2 regions of the Variovorax nitratireducens genome follow, and region 2 is predicted to be linked to the other one. Evidence: riboswitches for the same ligand, from Rfam matches in the RefSeq annotation. Region 2 holds a riboswitch; the other holds the start of a gene.
What was found. Region 2 has a riboswitch for glycine ahead of gcvT (glycine cleavage system aminomethyltransferase GcvT). Riboswitches for the same ligand answer to the same signal wherever they lie in the genome.

Region 1 (9,233 bases), on a different contig from region 2:
GCCTGCCGGTGCGCACGAGCACAAGCACTGATTCGGCCGGTAAAACCGGCAGTGCTTGGAGTAAGCTGCCACGAAACAACACCCTGCAGGAGACAAACCCATGACCGACGCGGCCAAACCTTTCAACTTTGCCAACTTCGTGCCCGGCTTCGATTTCCTGAAGAACCTCACCACGGGCGGTGCCGCCGGCGCGGCCAACGCCGTGCCCGGGTTGTCGGGCCTTGCGAGTTGGGTGGCCCCGACGCTGAGCGTGGAAGAAGTCGACAAGCGCATCCAGGAGCTGAAAACCGTGCAGTTCTGGCTCGACCAGAACCTCAACGCGCTCAAGGCCACGATCCAGGCGCTCGAAGTGCAGAAGATGACGCTCTCGACGCTGAAGGGCATGAACGTGCGCATGGAAGACCTGGCCAACTCGTTCACGCGCGCCGCCACCGTGGCCTCGCAGGCCTCGCCCCGTGCGGCCGCGCCGGTGGCCGCTGCTCCCGAGATGGCACCGCCGCCGCCCGTCCCTACGCCCGCTGCGCCCGCACCCGAACCGGCGCCGGAGCCCGACACCAAGACCAAGGGCAAGGCCGCATCCGCCGCGCCCACGGCTGGCGTGGTCGACCCGCTTCAGTGGTGGGGCGCGCTGACGCAGCAGTTCGAGCAGATCGCCAGCGGCGCCTTGCGCGATGCCGCCAGCCTCAAGGTGCCGTCGATGCTGCAATCGGCGGTCGATCAGGCTTCCGATGCGGTCAAACAATCCGTCTCCGTGGCCAGCGGCAAGAAGCCTGCGGCCGCGAAGAAGACGCCCTCCAAACCTGCGGCCAAGCGCGCTGCACCCAAAAGACGCTGAGCCGCGCCGGTCGCGGCTTCAGGATCGGACACTGACATGAAGCTATTTCCCTCCGGTCACGCGACCCACCCCCAGTGGCGAATGGCTGCCGGCCTGGTGCTGGCGCAGTTGCGCGCGCAGATGGCGCTGCCCGAATACGCGCAGTCGCCCACGCTGGGCCTGCTCTACATCACCGACCATTACGGTGCCGATGCGCAGGAGATCCTCGACCACCTCGGCGCCGAACTGCCCGAGGTCACCGACTGGGCCGGCACCGTCGGCATCGGCGTTTCGGCCAACAACGCCGAGTACTTCGATGAGCCCGCATTGAGCCTGATGCTGTGCGAGCTGCCGAGCGACCAGTACCGCGTGTTCTCGGGCGTGGCGCCCTTGGGCAGCGCCGAGATGGCCGGTTTCGAGGCGCACACGGCGCTGGTGCATGCCGACGCCGAAACTCCCGACCTGCCCGAACTCATCGGCGACCTGGCGGTGCGCACCGACACCGGCTACCTGTTCGGCGGGCTCGCGTCCGGCCGCGCCGGCGCGCTGCAGTTCGCGATCGGCGGCAACGGCAACATCAAGGGCCACGGCGCGGCCGGCGGCGTGTTCCGTGGTGGCCTGTCGGGCGTGGTGTTCGGCGAGGGCGTGCGGCTGGTGTCGCGCGTCACGCAGGGCTGCCAGCCGCTGGCGGGCGGGGCAGGGCGCGAACGCGAGATCACCGAGGCCGACGGCAACGTGCTGCTCACGCTCGACGGCGAACCCGCGCTCGACGTGCTGCTGGCCGAACTCAAGGTGTCGCTCGACGAACCGCAGGAAGCCATCGACGCCGTGCGCGCCACGTTGATCGGTCTGGTCGATGCCGGCAATGACGGCGTGCGCCGCACCGGCGACCTTGGCGCCGACGTGCTGGTGCGCCACATCATCGGGCTCGACCCCGCACGGCGCGGCGTCGCCATCGCCGACCGGGCCGAAGCCGGCATGCGCATGAGCTTCTGCCGGCGCAGCGCACAGGCCGCGCGCGCCGACCTCATGCGCATCTGCGCCGAGATCCGCGAAGAGCTGGAGCCCGAAGAGCAGACGCTCGAAACCGCAACCGCCATCGCAGCCGGCGAGGCCGAGCGCGCGCCGCACCCGGCGCGCCGCGTCGCCGGGGCGGTGTACGTGAGTTGCTCGGGCCGCGGTGGCCCGCACTTCGGCGCACCAGGTGCCGAGTTGCAGATCGTGCGCCATGCGCTCGGCGACGTGCCGCTGGTCGGCTTCTTCGCCGCCGGCGAAATTGCGCGGCACCACCTGTATGGCTACACCGGCGTGCTCACCGTGTTCACCTCCGACTGAGCCTTCTCAGGCCGACAACGCGCGCGGCCGGGCCGTCGGCCACGGCCACGCGCAGATCGGCGGCGCTGGCCGCGAGCGGCGCCAGCAGGGCAGCGGCCTCAGCCCTGCGTGAACGCGAAGTCCACCTCGGGCGCGAGCCCGCTCACGATGCGCGCGATCGATCTGCCGGAGCCGCACGAGTGCGTCCAGCCCAGCGTGCCGTGGCCGGTGTTCAGGAAGAAGTTGGGCAGCTTCGTCTTGCCGATCAGTGGCACGTTGCTCGGCGTGGCGGGGCGCAGACCGGTCCAGAACTGGGCCTGCGAGGCATCACCCGCGCCCGGGAACAGCTGCTCGACGCGGCGCACGATCGCTTCGCAGCGCACGCGGTTCAGGTCGCGATCGTAGCCATTGAGTTCGGCCGTTCCGGCGATGCGCAGGCGGTCGCCGTCGGCGGCGGTGTAGCGCGAGAACACGAGCTTGAACTCGTCGTCGGTCAGCGAAACCTGGTGCGCCTTCGAGGCGTCCTTGACCGGCATCGTCACCGAGTAGCCCTTGGCCGGGTAGATCGGCAGGCGGATGCCGAGCGGCGCGGCGTAGATCGGACTCAGCGAGCCCATCGCGAGCACATAGGCGTCGCCCACGATGCGCTGGAAGCGGCCTTCGCTGTCGGTTGCCTCGACGTGCTCGATCTTGCCGCCGGCCTCGCGGATCGCAGTGACCGTGTGGCTCATCAGGAACCTGACGCCGGCCGCTTCGCAGAGCTTGACCAGCTCGCGCGCGAAGCGGTTGGCGTCGCCCGACTCGTCTTCGGCCGTGTAGGTGGCGCCGGCCAGCTGCGGGCGGATGTGGGCCAGCGCGGGCTCGATCCGCACCGCCTCGTCGGCCGAAATCACCTGTCGCTCGCAGCCGAGGGCACGCATCTGTTCGGCCGGCTTGAGCGCGCCGTCGAACTCTTTTTGCGTCGTGTAGAAGTGCAGGATGCCTTCGGTGCGCTCGTGGTACGCGATGCCGGCCTCGCGGCGCAGCGCCTGCAGCATGTCGCGGCTGTAGCTGCCCAGGCGCACGATCTGCGCGATGTTGTGCCGGGTGCGGGCCGGCGTGCATTCGCGCAGGAACTGCAGGCCCCAGAGCCACTGGCGCCTGTCGGCGCGGATGCGGAACAGCAGCGGCGCGTCTTCCTTGCCGAGCCATTGCAGCACCTTGAGCGGCGCGCTCGGGTTGGCCCAGGGCTCGGCATGGCTGACGGATATTTGCCCGCCGTTGGCAAAGCTGGTTTCGGCGGCCGGCGTGGCTTGCCGGTCGATCACGGTCACTTCGTGGCCGAGTTGCTGGAGGTAATAGGCCGAGGTGACGCCGAGCAAGCCGGCGCCGAGAACGATCACACGCATGGAAGAGCCTCTTCGATAGAAGGTGGCCGCTCCCCCTGTCCTTGGTACCTGAGAGATTCAGCCGCTGCGCCCGCAGTGGCCTTGCTCCTTCGGTGCATCACAGGATGTGATGGCTCTCCAGACGGCGTTTCAATGTGTGCAGTACGCAACCGGGATCGACCGGTTTACCTGAGCGTTCATGGGAGTTTGCGCCTTCGGTGGGGCCGCTTGGCGCGGCCCGCTCTCCTGCAGAGCCCGAGTTTAGCCGTTACCGGCGCAGCCGCGTGAACGCCTCGAACTCCCAGTTGCGCATGCCCAACACCAGCGTGTAGCCCTCGCGGTCTTTCTCGGCGATCTTCTGGTCGGTCTGGTGCTGTTGCGCGAAGTCCTGCGCAACCCGCTGCAGCCGTTCGCGGAACGACGGCGCCAGCGCCCGGCTGATGGTGCCGTGCACCAGCATCAGCGCTTCGGCCGGGCCGTCGAAGCCGCCGCGGTAGTAGTCGAGCACCACGTTGTCGCGAAAGAACTCCATGAAGGGCCCGTGCGGCCGCCAGCGGAAGGTCTTGGCCAACTTGAGGCGGTAGCGGTTCATCGGCCGCAGCTCGATGATGCCGATCCGGTCGAGCTGGGCAAAACAGACGATGCATTCGGCCTCGGTGATGCGGTAGGCGCCCGTGATCTGCTCCAGCGTCCACTGGCTCAGCACGTTGATGGCCACCAGCAGCAGCTTCTTGTCCTTGACCACGGCTTTCTCCTGCTCGTGCGTCAGTTCCTTCAGCAGCGGCTGGGCATCAGCCACGCGCCGCGCGAGTTCGGCAAAGTCGAGCTTGAGCGCGCGGCAGATGGCATCGACCCGCGACAGCGGCATGTCGCCCTTGGCCAGCATGCGCTTGACGCTGGACTCGGCCATGTCGAGCGAGCGCGCCAGGTCGGCGTAGGTCATGCGGGCGCTCTTGAGTTCGTTCTTGAGGGCGAGGACGAGGTCGACGGTGGTGCTCATGATGGATTGGGTACCTCTTTTTGATACTGAAAGTCGTAAAAAAGTGCTCCGTATCGATTTTCGATGCCCCGGGCCAGGTTGACAACCTACATTCCGCCGCACACCACCTACCGGAGCCCTGCCATGAATTTCTTCTCCGTGCGCCGCCCGTTCGCCAGCCTGCAACCGCGTGAGGCCGGCCTGCTCGGCGTCCTTGTGTTGTTCACGCTGCTAGCGCTGTTCGGGCCGGAACTGCCGGCGCGGGCTGGCGGCGGCACCCTGTTGGCCGACAGCCGCGAATGGCGCGGCCTGCCGAACGCGATGGATGTGTTGAGCAACCTGCCGTTCTTCGCGATCGGCCTGTGGGGCCTGATCCGGCTGCACTGGCTCGACCATGCGCACGAGCGGGCACAAGCCGCGATGCCGACGCGCCCCCACGCGCTGGTCGAGCCGCCGATCGACGCGCTCGACTGCGCCTGGCTGTTCTTCGCGGGCTTGATCCTCACCGCAGCGGGGTCGGTCTTCTATCACCTCCAGCCCGATGCGCTGCGCCTTGCCGCGGATCGCGCCGGCATGGCGGTGGCGTTTGCAGGTCTCATCGGCATGGCCGTGTGCGAGCGGGTCAGCCACCGTGCCGGCTGGCCGGCCGCCTGGTTCACGCTGGCCGCCGGTCTGCTGGCGGTGGCGGTCTACCACGAGACGCGCAACGTGATGCCCTGGGCGGTGGTGCAGTTCGGCGGCATGCTGCTGGTGCTTGGGCTGGCGTTGCTGCGACCGGTAGCCGGCGCGTGGGGCCTGCGGCTCGGCTGGGTGATCTTCTTCTACGCGACGGCAAAGCTGTTCGAGATGGCCGACGGTGCGGTCTACGAGGCCACCGCGCAGCTGGTGTCGGGCCACAGCCTCAAGCACCTGACCGCTGCCCTGGCAGCGCTCCCGGTGCTGCTGACGCTGCGCACGGCAGAGCGCCACACGCTCCTGCGGCACAATCCGGGCGCACCGACCGCTACGGCGTGAAGGCCGCGCTGCGAACGCCGTCCCGGCCATGTCGAGGCACCACGAGGCACAACGATTCATGACAACAACGACTGCCGCTGCCCCCGCCACCGAAGCGCATGCCAACCAGTTTGCGTTGCTCGGCCAGCGGCGTTTCGCGCCGTTCTTCTGGACACAGTTCGCCGGCGCGGCTAACGACAACCTGTTCAAGTTCGCCTTCACTGTGATGGTGACCTACCAGCTCCAGTTGAGCTGGATGCCGCCGGCAATGGCGGGGCTGGCGATCGGCGCGCTGTTCATCCTGCCCTTCCTGTTGTTCTCGGCGACGGCCGGCCAGCTCACCGACAAGTTCGACAAGACGAAGATGATCCGCTTCGTCAAGAACCTCGAGATCGCGATCATGCTGCTCGCGGCCTGGGGCTTCGTCCGTGCCGATGCGGCGGTATTGCTGGGCTGCGTGTTTCTCATGGGGCTGCATTCCACTCTGTTCGGGCCGGTCAAGTTCGCCTACCTGCCGCAGGTGCTCGATGCGCGCGAGCTCACCGGCGGCAACGGCATGGTCGAGATGGGCACCTTCGTCGCGATCCTGCTGGGGCAGGTGGCGGGCGGGCTGCTGGTTGCGATGCCGGGCATCGGACACACCACGGTGGCGGTGGCATGCGTGCTGCTTGCACTGGTCGGCCGCGGCGTCGCGCAGGCCATCCCGCCCGCACCGGCCACCGATCCGGGCCTGGTCATCAACTGGAACCCTTTCAGCGAGACGTGGCGCAACCTGAAGCTGGCGCACGGCAACATCGTGGTGTTCCGTTCGCTGCTCGGCATCTCGTGGATGTGGTTCTTCGGCGCGGTGTTCCTGAGCCAGTTCCCGAGCTTCGCCAAGGAGGTGCTGCACGGCAACGAACAGGTGGCTTCGCTGTTGCTGGTGGTGTTCTCGGTCGGCATCGGCATCGGTTCGCTGCTCTGCGAAACGCTGTCGCGCCGCCAGGTCGAGATCGGCCTGGTGCCGCTGGGCGCAATCGGCATGAGCGTGTTTGCCATCGATCTCTACTTTGCCTCGCGCGCATTGCCGCCAGCGGCCGAGATGGGGCTCGGTGCTTTCGTGCGGCAGCCGGCGCACTGGCGCGTGATGGCCGATCTCGGGCTGCTGTCGCTGTTCGCCGGGCTCTACAGCGTGCCGATGTATGCGCTCATCCAGCTGCGCAGCCAGCCCACGCACCGCGCGCGGATCATCGCCGCCAACAACATCCTCAATGCCCTCTTCATGATCGGCAGTTCGGTCATCGCCGGTGCGCTGCTCGGCGCCGGCTTCACCATTCCGCAGATCTTCCTGTTCACCGGGATCGCCAACGCGGTGGTGGCGTTCTACATCTTCATGCTGGTGCCGGAATACCTGCTGCGCTTCGTTTCGTGGGTGCTGTCGCACTTCGTTTATCGCTTCAAGGTGCGTGGCGAACAGCACATTCCGGCAGAGGGGGCGGCCATCCTGATCTCCAACCACGTGAGCTTCGTCGACGCGGTGCTGCTGATGGCGGCGAGCCCGCGGCCGATCCGTTTCATCATGGACCATCAGATCTTCCGGGTGCCGGTGCTGGGCTGGCTGTTCAAGCTGGCCAAGGCGATTCCGATCGCGCCGCAGAAAGAAGACCCCGCCGCCTATGAAGCCGCCTTTGCGCAGGCCGTGCAGGTGCTGCGCGAAGGCGATCTGCTCGCGATCTTTCCCGAGGGCGCCCTGACGCGCGACGGCGAATTGCAGCCGTTCAAGGGCGGTGTCATGAAGATCGTCGACAGTGCGCGCAGCCAGGGTATCGAGGCGCCGGTGATTCCCATGGCGCTGAGCAACCTCTGGGGCTCGTACTTCAGCCGCATCGAAAGGCGCGGCGACAAGAACATCGCGATGGCCAGGCCGTTTCGCCGCGGTTTCTTCAGCAGCGTCGGCCTGCACGTGGGGGGTGAGGTTCCGCCGGCCGAAGTGCAACCCGACGCGTTGCGACAACGCGTGCATGCGCTGCTCGTGAGCTGATGGCGTCTCTGCGCCACGCTCTGTGGCAAGTCATCGCGTCGGTGCCGGAGTCGTTCTGGCACGCCTTGACCTGGCTCGGCGACAGCGGCCTGCTGCTGCCGGCGGCGGTATCCATCACGGTGTGGCTCGCGCTGGCGCGGCGTACCTGGCCGACGGCGGCGCTGTGGGTGCTCGTGTTCGGCTGCGGCAGCACGGCGATCCTGATCTCCAAGCTGGCCTTCATGGGCTGGGGCATCGGCAGCGCGCGCTTCAATTTCACCGGCTTCAGCGGCCACACTGCGATCTCCGCGAGCGTCTGGCCGGTCGCGCTGTGGCTGATTGCCAGCCGCCAGAGCCATCGCGTACGCGTCGCAGCCGTGCTCACCGGTTGGGCCCTGGCCGCAGCCATCGGCGCGTCACGGTTGGCGTTGTTTGCGCATTCGGGGTCGGAAGTGGCGGCCGGCTACCTGCTCGGCGTGGCGGTCAGCGCCAGCTTTCTGGTGTTGCAGCGCGGGCGCCCGCACTCGCGCATCCCGGGGCTGCTGGTTGGGCTGAGCCTGCTGGTGCCGCTGACCTTGCTCAAACCCGGCACCCCGGCGCCGACCCAGAGCGCGCTGGAATTGGTGGCGATACGTCTGGCCGGTGTGGAGCGGGCCTATACGCGCGAAGATCTGCTCCGGCGACCCGGGTAGCGTTGGGATAGGTTGGTATCGAAATGCGATACCTCGAGAGCATCGAGTCGCCACTGGTGCAGTATTGAGAGGCTTTTGGAGCGGGTGCGCCACATCATTCGCACACCTTCAACACGCCGCGAGGCCCACCATGCAAACCCGTTCCGGAATCCCCATGAAAAAGTCGTTCGCAACCCTCCTGATCGCAGCCTGCGCCGCGGTGGCCGGCGTGACCGCGCCGCTGCAGGCCCAGGCCCAGAGCGAGGCCTCGGCCGCACTCTCGATGCTGCCGGTGGCGTCGGTGGTCGGCGCCGCTTCCGTGGCGGGCAGCGCGGCCAGTGCCGTGGTCGCGTTGCCGGCAGCGCTGTCGGTCGGCGGTGCGGTGCTCACCGTGGTGGCGGTCGAGGCTTCGGCCGATGGTGCCGTCTACCTGCTCGAGCGTGCCTCGGACGGCGCGCGCGCCAGCGTCAAGGTTTCGGGGCGTGTCGCGCAGGGCGCCTCGCAGGCGGTGGGCACCACGGTGCTGGTCAGCGTGATCGGCAGCGGTGTGCTGCTGTCGGTCGCCGGCGAAGTGCTGGCCTTCCTGCCCAACGCTTTGGGCCGCGCCCTGTTGCACAACGAGAGGCTGGGATGAACTTCCGCCATTCGTCGCTGAGCTCGCTGCCGCCCGAGGAGGTGTTGAACGCACTGCGGGCGGCCCGGGCCGACGCCGCAACGACCAACTTCGGCCCGTACGACAAGGAAGATGCCCTGCAAGTGCCGCGCTGGCAGCGCGTGTTACGAACCGTGGCCCGGGCCGCGCTGGTGGTGGCTGCGGTGGTGCTTGCGGGAGTGTTCCTGTTCCCGATCGAGGCCCATGCCGGCCGTTCCTGCGAAGCAATCAAACCCACGCCAGCGCTCATCATGAAGGGCATGCAACTGGCGGAGCGCACCTCGGCCGCGCTCGATGCCAGCGGTGCGCGCGTGGTGGTGCTGGCGCGTGCCGGACAGAACCTAGAGAAATACGGCTTGCAGTACTCGCACCTCGGCCTGGCCTACAAGACCGACGCCGGTGCGTGGCGCGTGGTGCACAAGCTCAACCAGTGCGGCAGCGCTG
Region 2 (9,233 bases):
GGACGCCAGTGTTGTTCTCATCGTCTCCGCCTGCTTGTTTCTCGCCATCGGCGTGCCGGTCGCGTTCGCGCTCGGGCTCTCGACCGTCACCACGCTGATTCTTGCGGAGAGCTATCCGCTGATGGTGCTGCTGAAGGAAACCTTCGCCGGCATCGACAGCTTTCCGCTGATGGCGGTGCCCTTCTTCATTCTGGCGGCCGAGCTCATGAGCGGCGGCTCGCTGACCGAGGTGCTGCTGCGCTTTGCCGGGCAGTTCGTCGGGCACCGCCGGGGCGGCCTGGGTTACACCAACGTGGTGTCGCTGACCTTCTTCTCGGGCATCTCCGGCTCGGCGCTGGCCGACGCGGCTGGCCCGGGCTCGATGCTGATCAAGATGATGGACAAGGCCGGCTACGACCGCTCCTACGCCGCCGCGCTGACCGCCTCCACCGCGATCGTGGGCCCGATCATCCCGCCTTCGATCATCATGATCATCTACGCGCTGCAGGACGAATCCGTTTCGGTCGGCACGCTGTTCGTGGCCGGCTTGCTGCCGGGCCTGCTGATCGCGGTGGCGATGTGCATCGTCAATTTCCACGTCTCGAAAAAGCGCAACTACAAAGGCGACGGCCGCACGCCGCCCCTGCGCGAGATTCTCGAAACGACCTGGAAGGCGATCCCCGCGATCCTGCTCCCGGTGATCATCCTGGGCGGCATGCGCGCCGGCTGGTTCACGCCCACCGAAGCGTCGGTGGTGGCGGTGTTCTACGCGCTGGTCTGCGGCAAGTTCGTCTACCGCACGCTGGAATGGAAGGCGCTGCCCAACATCCTGGAACGGTCGGCGCTGCTCTCGGCGTCCGTGTTGATCATCATCGGCCTGTCGGCCTCGTTCGCCTGGATCCTCACCATCGAAGGCGTGCCGCAGCAGATGGCCGAGTGGCTGGTGGGCATGAACCTGTCGCCGTGGATGTTCCTCATCATCGTCAACGTGTTCCTGCTGCTGTTCGGCATCTTCATCGAACCGCTGCCGGGCGTGATGGTGCTGGCGCCGATTCTGGCGCCGGTTGCCATGAAGCTGGGCGTCGACCCGGTGCACTTCGCGATGATCGTGATCTACAACCTCACGCTCGGCATGATCACGCCGCCGGTCGGGGGGCTGCTGTTCGTCACCTGCAACGTGTCGAAGGTGCCGATGTCGCAACTGGTGCGCGAACTGGTGCCCTTCCTGTGGGCGCACGGCGTGGTGCTGGTCATCCTGACCTTCGTTCCCGCACTGAGCACCTGGCTGCCGCGAGCGCTCGGGTTCAAGTAGCGCGCGCGCCGCGTCCGGCGCCGGCTCTTAATCGACCCGGATGTCGGCGCGCGCGGCCACCGCGCGCATCTGCGGCAGTTCGCGCTCGACCCGCTCGCGCAGTGCGCTGCCGGGGCCCCACGACGGCGTAAGGCCCAGCTCGATCAGCTTCTTCTTGAATTCGGGCGCGCGCGCGGTGTCGGCCAGCGCCGCCTCCAGCTTCGCCTGCACCGGCGCAGGCAGTCCCGCCGGCGCGAGCAGCGCGAACCAGGTGCCCATGTCGAAGCCCGGGTAGCCGCTCTCGGCCACGGTCGGCACGGCGGGCAGCAGCGCCAGCCGTTGCGCGCCGAGCGCAGCGATCGGCCGGATCTTGCCCGCCTTGATCAGCGGCGCCGAGGCGACCACGGTGTCCACCGCGACCTGCACCTGTCCGCCCATCAGCGCCGTGAGGCTGGGCGAGCTGCCGTTGAACGGCACGTGAACCATCTGGATGCCCGCGGCGGACTTGAGCATCTCGCCGCCGAAGTGCACCGAGGAGCCGGTGCCGAAAGAGCCGTAGGAAAACTTGTCGGGCGCGGCCTTGGCCTGGGCCACGATGTCCTTGAGCGAGGCGCCCGGCGTGTCCTTGCCGGCCACCAGCAGCAGCCCCATGTCGGCCACCAGGCCCAGCGGCGTGAAGCTGCGGATCGGGTCATAGGGCAGGTTCGTGCGGATGGCGGGGTTCAGCGTGAGTGTGGTGCTGGCGCCCAGCAGCAGCGTGTAGCCGTCGGCCGGCGCCTTGGCCACCAGCGAGGCCGCAACCACCGTGCCGGCGCCCGCCCGGTTCTCGACCACTATGGGCTGGCCGAGCTTCTCGCCCATCGAACTGGCCAGCAGCCGGCCCAGGATGTCGGTGGCGCCACCCGGCGCGAAGGGCACGACCAGCTTGATGGGGCGCTCGGGGTAGCCCTGCGCCAGCACGGTGGACGGCGCGGCACATGCCGCAGCGGCTGCCAGCAGGCAGGAGAGAAAGCGGGTACGGGTCAGCGGCATGGTGCGAAGCTCCAGGTTGGCAAAAGGTGCAGGGCAAAGGGCAAAGCAAGAAACGAGGCGTTCAGCCGAGCAAGGGGCTGCGCACCCGCGCATGGCCGCTGGCCTGGTCGTAGGCATGGCCGAGTTGCAGCACGGCCATGTCGGCCTGTGCCGGGCCGATGATCTGCAGGCCTGCCGGCAGCCCGCCCGCACCGAAGCCGGCGGGCGCGGCCAACGCCGGCAGGCCGGCCATGGTGGCGGGCACCACGGCCTGCATCCAGCGGTGGTAGGTGTCCATGGCGCGGCCGCCCACCTCGTGCGGCCAGTCGAGCGCCACGTCGAAGGGGAACACCTGTGCCGAGGGCATCACCAGGAAGTCGTACTGCGCGAACAGGCCGTGCAGCACCTGGTACCAGGCCGAGCGCGTGCGCGCGGCGTCGTACACCTGCATGCCACTTAGTTGCAGGCCGCGCTCGATCTCCCACACCGCCTCGGGCTTGAGCAGCCCGCGCGTCGCGGCGTCGCGGTAAAGCCCCGCGTTGGCGCCCGCCACGGCGAAGCTGCGCAGGTCGATCCAGGCTCGCCACATCTGCTCCAGGTCGAACCGCGGCAGCACCGCCTCGACCGTGCAGCCCACCGCCTCGAAATGCCGCAGCGCCTGCGTGCAGGTGTCGAGCACGCCTGGCTCGGTCGGCAGGTGGCCGCCCAGGTCGCCGAGCCAGCCGATGCGCATGCCACGGAAATCGCGCGCCAGCGGCTGCTTCAGGAAGTCGACGCCCTCGGCGTGCCGATGCGTGAGCGGAAGGCGCGCGTCGAAACCAGCCTGCACCGACAGCAGCATCGCCAAGTCGGGAATGTCGCGTGCCATCGGCCCGGCCACGCTGAACTGCTGGAAGAACACCTCCTCGGTCGGCCCGTGCGGCACGCAGCCGATGGAGGTGCGCAGGCCATACACGTTGTTGAAGGCCGCCGGCGTGCGCAGCGAGCCCATCATGTCGGAGCCGTCGGCCACCGGCAGCATGCGCAGTGCCACCGCCACGCCCGCGCCGCCGCTGCTGCCGCCCGCCGAGCGCGCCGGGTCGAAGGCGTTGCGCGTGGCGCCGTACACCGGGTTGTAGGTGTGGCCGCCCAGGCCGAACTCCGGCGTGTTGGTGCGCCCGACGAACAGCGCGCCGCCCGCGCGCATGCGCTCGAACACCACCGCATCGGCCGGCGTAACCTGACCGCGGAAGATCGGCGAGCCCCGGGTTGTGACCATGCCGGCCACCGGCATGATGTCCTTGGGCGCCTGCGGAAATCCGTGCAGCGGGCCGAGGCTGCGGCCCTGCGCCAGCTGCGCGTCGCGCTGCACGGCCTGGGCGTGCAGCGTCTCGCGGTCGGCAGCGGCCACGATGGCATTGACCACTGGATTGAAGCGGTCGATCTGCGCCAGGAACGCATCGAGCACTTCCACGCACGAGACCTTGCGGGCATGGATGGCGCGCGACAGCGCGGTGGCCGTGAGATCCACGATGCCCGATGCGCGGGCCGCAACTGGGGCGGAGGGGGAAATCTGCATGCGTTTCCAAGGGAAATGTGACGGGATGGAGCCAGAATAAGCTGCCGCCAGCTTGACGACAATCGCCGTTTGTTTCAGGTACCTTTGCGTTTTACGCAAACCTCCGAGGGCCTTCGATGCGTTCCAGCCGACTTCAGGACACCGCCCTGCGCTACTTTCTCGAGGTCGTGCGCAGCGGCTCGGTCAGCGAAGCCGCCGGGCGGCTCAGCGTGTCACCCTCGGCGGTGAGCCGGCAGGTCGCGGCGCTGGAAGAACTGCTGGGCGTACCGCTGTTCGAGCGCCACGCGCGCGGCATGTCGCCCAGTGCGGCCGGGGAACTGCTGGCCGCGCATGCGCGCCGAGGCGCCATGGAAGCCGACCGCGTGGTGTCAGACATCCAGGCGCTGCAGGGGCTGCGGCGCGGGTTGGTGCGCCTGGGCAGTTCGTCGGGCTTCGCGATCGAGTTCCTGCCGCGGGTGATGGCCGGATTCCGCGCAAACTACCCGGGCATCCTGTTTCACCTGCGGGTGGTCGCTCCCGCCCAGGTGACCACCGCCGTCCTCAACGGCGACGTGGACATCGGCCTCACCTACAGCCGCGCCGCCGAACGCGACATCCACGTGCAGCACATGCAGGTGGCGCCGGTGTACGCCATCATGCGGCCCGACCACGCACTGGCGCGCTTTCCCACGGTCACGCTGACGCAGATGCACCCGCACCCGATCGCCCTGCCCGAGCGCGACAACACCGTGCGCCAGTTGTTCGACATCGGCTGCAGCCAGCGCCGCCTGGTGTTCGACCCGGTGCTGGTCAGCGACCATTTCGAGTCGCTCACCAACTTCGTGCTGCACGGCGGCGGGCTGTCGATATCGGGTGAGGTGACGGTGCGCGACCGCGTGCGGCGCGGCGAGCTGCATGCGGCGCCGATCCGCGAGCGCGGCATGAACGGCCGCGCGATCGAGGTGCAGACCCTGGCCGGGCGCACCTTGCCGCAGGGCATCGTCGCGTTCCTCGAGTATTTGCGTGCGCAACTGTCGCCGCCCGCGTGATCGCGGCGCCGGCGGTTCACGAAGATGTAACCAGCGGGCGCCATGCTGCGGCCTTCCATTTCCGAAAGAGCCGCCTGCCATGTTTCCCACCAAAACCGACAAGGCGCGCGACGAGCTGCAAGGCGGCCAGCGCACCCTGAGCCAGCGCGAGCGCGCGCTGCTGCTGATGGCTGACGGCCGGCGTTCGCTGACCGACTTCAGCCCCCTGTTCCCCAACCGGGGCGAGGCCAGGGACGCGATCCGGGCCCTGGCGCAGCGCGGCTACCTGCACGAGCCGCCGGCCGCCGCGCAACCCGCGGCCGAGCCGATCCGCCCCGCGGCCGCGGCCGACACATTCGACGGCAAGCGCTCGCTGGCCACCACGCGCATGTTCCTGTTCGACATCTGCGAGCGCATGTTCGTGCGGCGCGACCCCGGGTTCGCGCTGCAGATGCGCGACGCCCTGCGCGAAGCCCGCGACCGCGAGGCGATGCTGGCCATCGCCGCACTGATGCTCGCCGAGGTCGAGAAGACCGCCGGCGCGGAGCGCGCCGAATCGCTGCGGGAGCGCATCGACCGGCTGCTGCCGCCGGCCGAATTCGTGCACTGACGCGAAACCCCTCGCTTCGCGATCCACTACACTCGCCAGGGTCAGGAGAGCGCCCCGCCAGCCGGGGCCGCCGAAGGCGCAGGAACCCTCCGAACGCTCAGGCAAAAGGACTGACAAGACGCTCGCGCAATCGGGCGTTTCCTTGCTGGAGAGAGGCCGATCCGCGTCGGCCCACCGAAGGAGCAAACCCCGATCGTGGGGCGAATCTCTCAGGTACCAGGGACAGCAGGGGTGGCCCATGGCGTCGCGCCATGGAATTCGACTGCCCCAATGAAAACCCCATGGCCGCTCCGTCCGACAACGCAACGCTTCTGAAGACCCCGCTCCACGGCCTCCACGTCGAGCTTGGCGCCCGCATGGTGCCCTTCGCGGGCTATTCGATGCCGGTGCAGTACCCGGCCGGCCTGATGGCCGAGCACAGGCACACGCGCGATGCGGCCGGCCTGTTCGACATCTCGCACATGGGCCAGTTGCGGCTCAGTGGCCCGGACGCAGCCGCCGCGTTCGAGAGCCTGATGCCGGTCGACGTGATCGATCTGCCGGTCGGCAAGCAGCGCTACGGCCTGCTGCTGAACGACGCGGGCGGCATCCTCGACGACCTGATGTTCTTCCGGGAGCGCGACGATTCGCTCTTCGTGATCGTCAACGGCGCCTGCAAGGTCGACGATATCGCCCACATCACGGCGAAGATCGGCGCGCGCTGCGCGGTGCAGCCGCTGCCCGACCATGCGCTGCTGGCGCTGCAGGGCCCGCAGGCGGCGGCCCTGCTTTCGGCCCTGTCGCCCGGCATCGAGCGCTTCGTGTTCATGACGGGCGGCAGCGTGAAGATCGGCGGCATCGATGCCTTCGTCACGCGCAGCGGCTACACGGGGGAGGACGGCTTCGAGATCTCCGTCGCGGCCGCCGACGCCGAGGCGCTGGCGCGGCTGCTGCTCGCGCAACCGGCGGTCAAGCCGATCGGCCTGGGCGCGCGCAACTCGCTGCGGCTGGAGGCCGGCCTCTGCCTCTATGGCAGCGACATCGACACCACCACCACGCCGGTCGAGGCCTCGCTCAACTGGGCGATGCAGAAGGTGCGCCGGGCCGGCGGCGCGCGCGCAGGCGGTTTTCCGGGCGCCGAGAAAGTGCTGGCGCAGCTGGCGGTGGCCAGCACTGGAGCGGCCGGCACCACGGATCACAAGACGCTGACGCGCAAGCGGGTCGGCCTGGTCGCGCTGGAGCGCGTGCCGGTGCGCGACGGCTCGCCGCTCGAATCCTTCGAAGGCCACCCGATCGGGCAGGTCACCAGCGGCCTGCTCGGCCCGACCGCCGACCGGCCGGTCGCGATGGGCTATGTGGCCACTGCGTTCTCGGCTCCCGGCACGCGCATGCAGGCCATCGTGCGCGGCAAGCCCGTGCCGATGGAGGTGACCACGATGCCGTTCGTGCCCACCCGGTACTTTCGCGGCTGAAAAAAACTTTCTTGCATCCATCTTTCTTCAGGAGCTTTTCGATGACCGTCAAATACACCAAAGACCACGAGTGGGTCGAATCCACCGGCAGCGACGCCGCCACCGTCGGCATCACCGTGCATGCACAGGATGCCCTGGGCGACGTGGTGTTCGTCGACCTGCCCGAAGTCGGCAAGACCTTCGCGCAGGGCGAAGTTGCCGGCGTGGTCGAGTCGGTCAAGGCCGCAGCCGATGTGTTCATGCCGGTGTCGGGCGAGATCACCGAAGTCAACGAGGCGCTGCGCGCCGACCCGTCGCTCGCCAACAGCGACCCGCTCGCGGCTGGCTGGTTCTTCAAGGTCAAGCTCAGCGATGCGCTGCAGCTCGACGCGCTGATGGACGCAACCACCTACGACAAATTCGCCGAGAGCTGAGCTCGCCCCCAGTCTTCGCGCACTTCGTGTCGCTTCGCCAACCCCCTGCCGGGGGCAACACCAGCAGCCCGGCAAAGCCGGTTCCGCTGTGTTTCACTTTAAAACCGGTACGCCAACACTCATTGCCATGCCTATCCAGACTTTGCCCTCCCTGCACGAACTCGAGAATGCCGATGAATTCATCGCGCGCCACATCGGCATCGAGGCCGCGGACGAGGCGCGCATGCTGCCGGTCATCGGCTCGGTCACGCGCAAGGAACTGATCGACGGCATCGTGCCGGCAGCGATCCGGCGCGCGAAGCCGATGAACCTGCCGGCACCGGTTTCCGAGGCCGGTGCGCTCGCCGAGCTCAAGGCCATGGCTGCGAAGAACAAGGTCGCGCGCAACTTCATCGGCCAGGGCTACTACGGCACCCACACGCCCGGCGTGATCCTGCGTAACGTGCTCGAGAACCCGGCCTGGTACACCGCCTACACGCCCTACCAGGCCGAGATTTCGCAGGGCCGCATGGAAGCGCTGCTGAACTTCCAGACCATGGTGTGCGACCTGACCGGCATGGCGATCGCCAACGCCTCGATGCTCGACGAGGCCACTGCCGCCGCCGAGGCCATGACGCTCGCCAAGCGCAGCGTCAAGAACAAGAGCAATGTGTTCCTGGTGGCGGGCGACTGCCACCCGCAGACCATCGAAGTGCTGCGCACGCGCGCCGCGCCGCTGGGCATCGAGATCAAGGTCAGCACCGCTGCCGAAACCCTGCCGCACCTGATGGCGAGCGGCGAATTCTTCGGTGCCCTCGCGCAGTACCCCGGCACCACCGGCCAGGTGCACGACCTGCGGCCGCTGGCCGGCCATGCCCACGCGATCGGCGCAGCGCTCTGCGTCGCCGCCGACCTGCTCGCGCTGACCCTGCTCGCGCCGCCGGGCGAATGGGACGCCGACATCGTCTGCGGCACCACGCAGCGCTTCGGCATGCCGATGTGCAATGGCGGCCCGCATGCGGCTTACCTGGCCTGCCGCGATGCATTCAAGCGTTCGCTGCCGGGCCGACTGGTGGGTGTGAGCGTCGACGTGCACGGTGCGCCGGCCTACCGCCTTGCGCTGCAGACGCGCGAGCAGCACATCCGCCGCGAAAAGGCCACGTCGAACATCTGCACGGCGCAGGTGCTGCCCGCGGTGGTTGCCAGCATGTATGCGGTCTACCACGGCCCGCAGGGGCTCACGCGCATCGCGCAGCGCGTTGCGGCGCTCACCGCGATCCTGGCGCAGGGGCTGGAGCAGATGGGCCGCGAGCTGGTCAACAGCACCGCCTTCGACTCGCTCACCGTGAAAAGCGGCGACGACACGCAGACCATCCTCGACCGCGCGCACGCCGCCAGCGTCAACCTGCGGCACCGGCTGCAGACGCACCTGGGCATCTCGCTCGACGAAACCACAACACGCAGCGACATCGAAACGCTGTGGGCCCTGTTCGTGCCGCACGGCACGCCGATGCCGCGCTTCGAGCAACTGGCCGACAAGGCCATGCCGCGCATCCCCGCCGACCTGCGCCGCACCAGCGCGTTTCTGACGCATCCGGTGTTCAACACGCACAAGAGCGAAACCGCGATGCTGCGCTACATCCGCAGCCTCTCGGACAAGGATCTGGCACTCGACCGCAGCATGATCCCGCTGGGCAGCTGCACCATGAAGCTCAATGCCACGAGCGAGATGATCCCGATCACCTGGCCGGAGTTCGCGAACATTCATCCGTTTGCACCGGCCGACCAGCTCAAGGGCTATGCCGAGCTCGACCAGCAACTGCGCAACTGGCTCTGCGAAGCCACCGGCTACGCCGGCATCAGCCTGCAACCCAACGCCGGCTCGCAGGGCGAGTACGCGGGCCTGCTCGCGATCAAGGCTTTCCACGCCTCGC

Region 1: it holds a riboswitch for glycine, as region 2 does, so the genes downstream of both, ACSFA8_RS00325 (D-amino acid dehydrogenase) here and gcvT (glycine cleavage system aminomethyltransferase GcvT) in region 2, are expected to answer to the same signal.

What each region holds. Positions count from the first base shown of each region.
Region 1 is NZ_JBPJZO010000001.1:61,967-71,199, forward strand. Features, by position in the region: gene ACSFA8_RS00310 (copper chaperone PCu(A)C) at 1-31, shown strand, start outside; gene ACSFA8_RS00315 (PhaM family polyhydroxyalkanoate granule multifunctional regulatory protein) at 101-835, shown strand; gene ACSFA8_RS00320 (FIST signal transduction protein) at 872-2,149, shown strand; gene ACSFA8_RS00325 (D-amino acid dehydrogenase) at 2,248-3,516, opposite strand; glycine riboswitch at 3,542-3,647, opposite strand; glycine riboswitch at 3,666-3,754, opposite strand; gene ACSFA8_RS00330 (helix-turn-helix domain-containing protein) at 3,764-4,495, opposite strand; gene ACSFA8_RS00335 (hypothetical protein) at 4,619-5,488, shown strand; gene ACSFA8_RS00340 (MFS transporter) at 5,547-7,487, shown strand; gene ACSFA8_RS00345 (phosphatase PAP2 family protein) at 7,487-8,158, shown strand; gene ACSFA8_RS00350 (hypothetical protein) at 8,313-8,771, shown strand; gene ACSFA8_RS00355 (DUF2145 domain-containing protein) at 8,768-9,233, shown strand, end outside.
Region 2 is NZ_JBPJZO010000011.1:60,731-69,963, reverse strand. Features, by position in the region: gene ACSFA8_RS21825 (TRAP transporter large permease) at 1-1,291, shown strand, start outside; gene ACSFA8_RS21820 (Bug family tripartite tricarboxylate transporter substrate binding protein) at 1,319-2,302, opposite strand; gene ACSFA8_RS21815 (amidase) at 2,364-3,839, opposite strand; gene ACSFA8_RS21810 (LysR family transcriptional regulator) at 3,956-4,867, shown strand; gene ACSFA8_RS21805 (hypothetical protein) at 4,947-5,456, shown strand; glycine riboswitch at 5,489-5,579, shown strand; glycine riboswitch at 5,592-5,692, shown strand; gene gcvT (glycine cleavage system aminomethyltransferase GcvT) at 5,738-6,907, shown strand; gene gcvH (glycine cleavage system protein GcvH) at 6,949-7,320, shown strand; gene gcvP (aminomethyl-transferring glycine dehydrogenase) at 7,448-9,233, shown strand, end outside.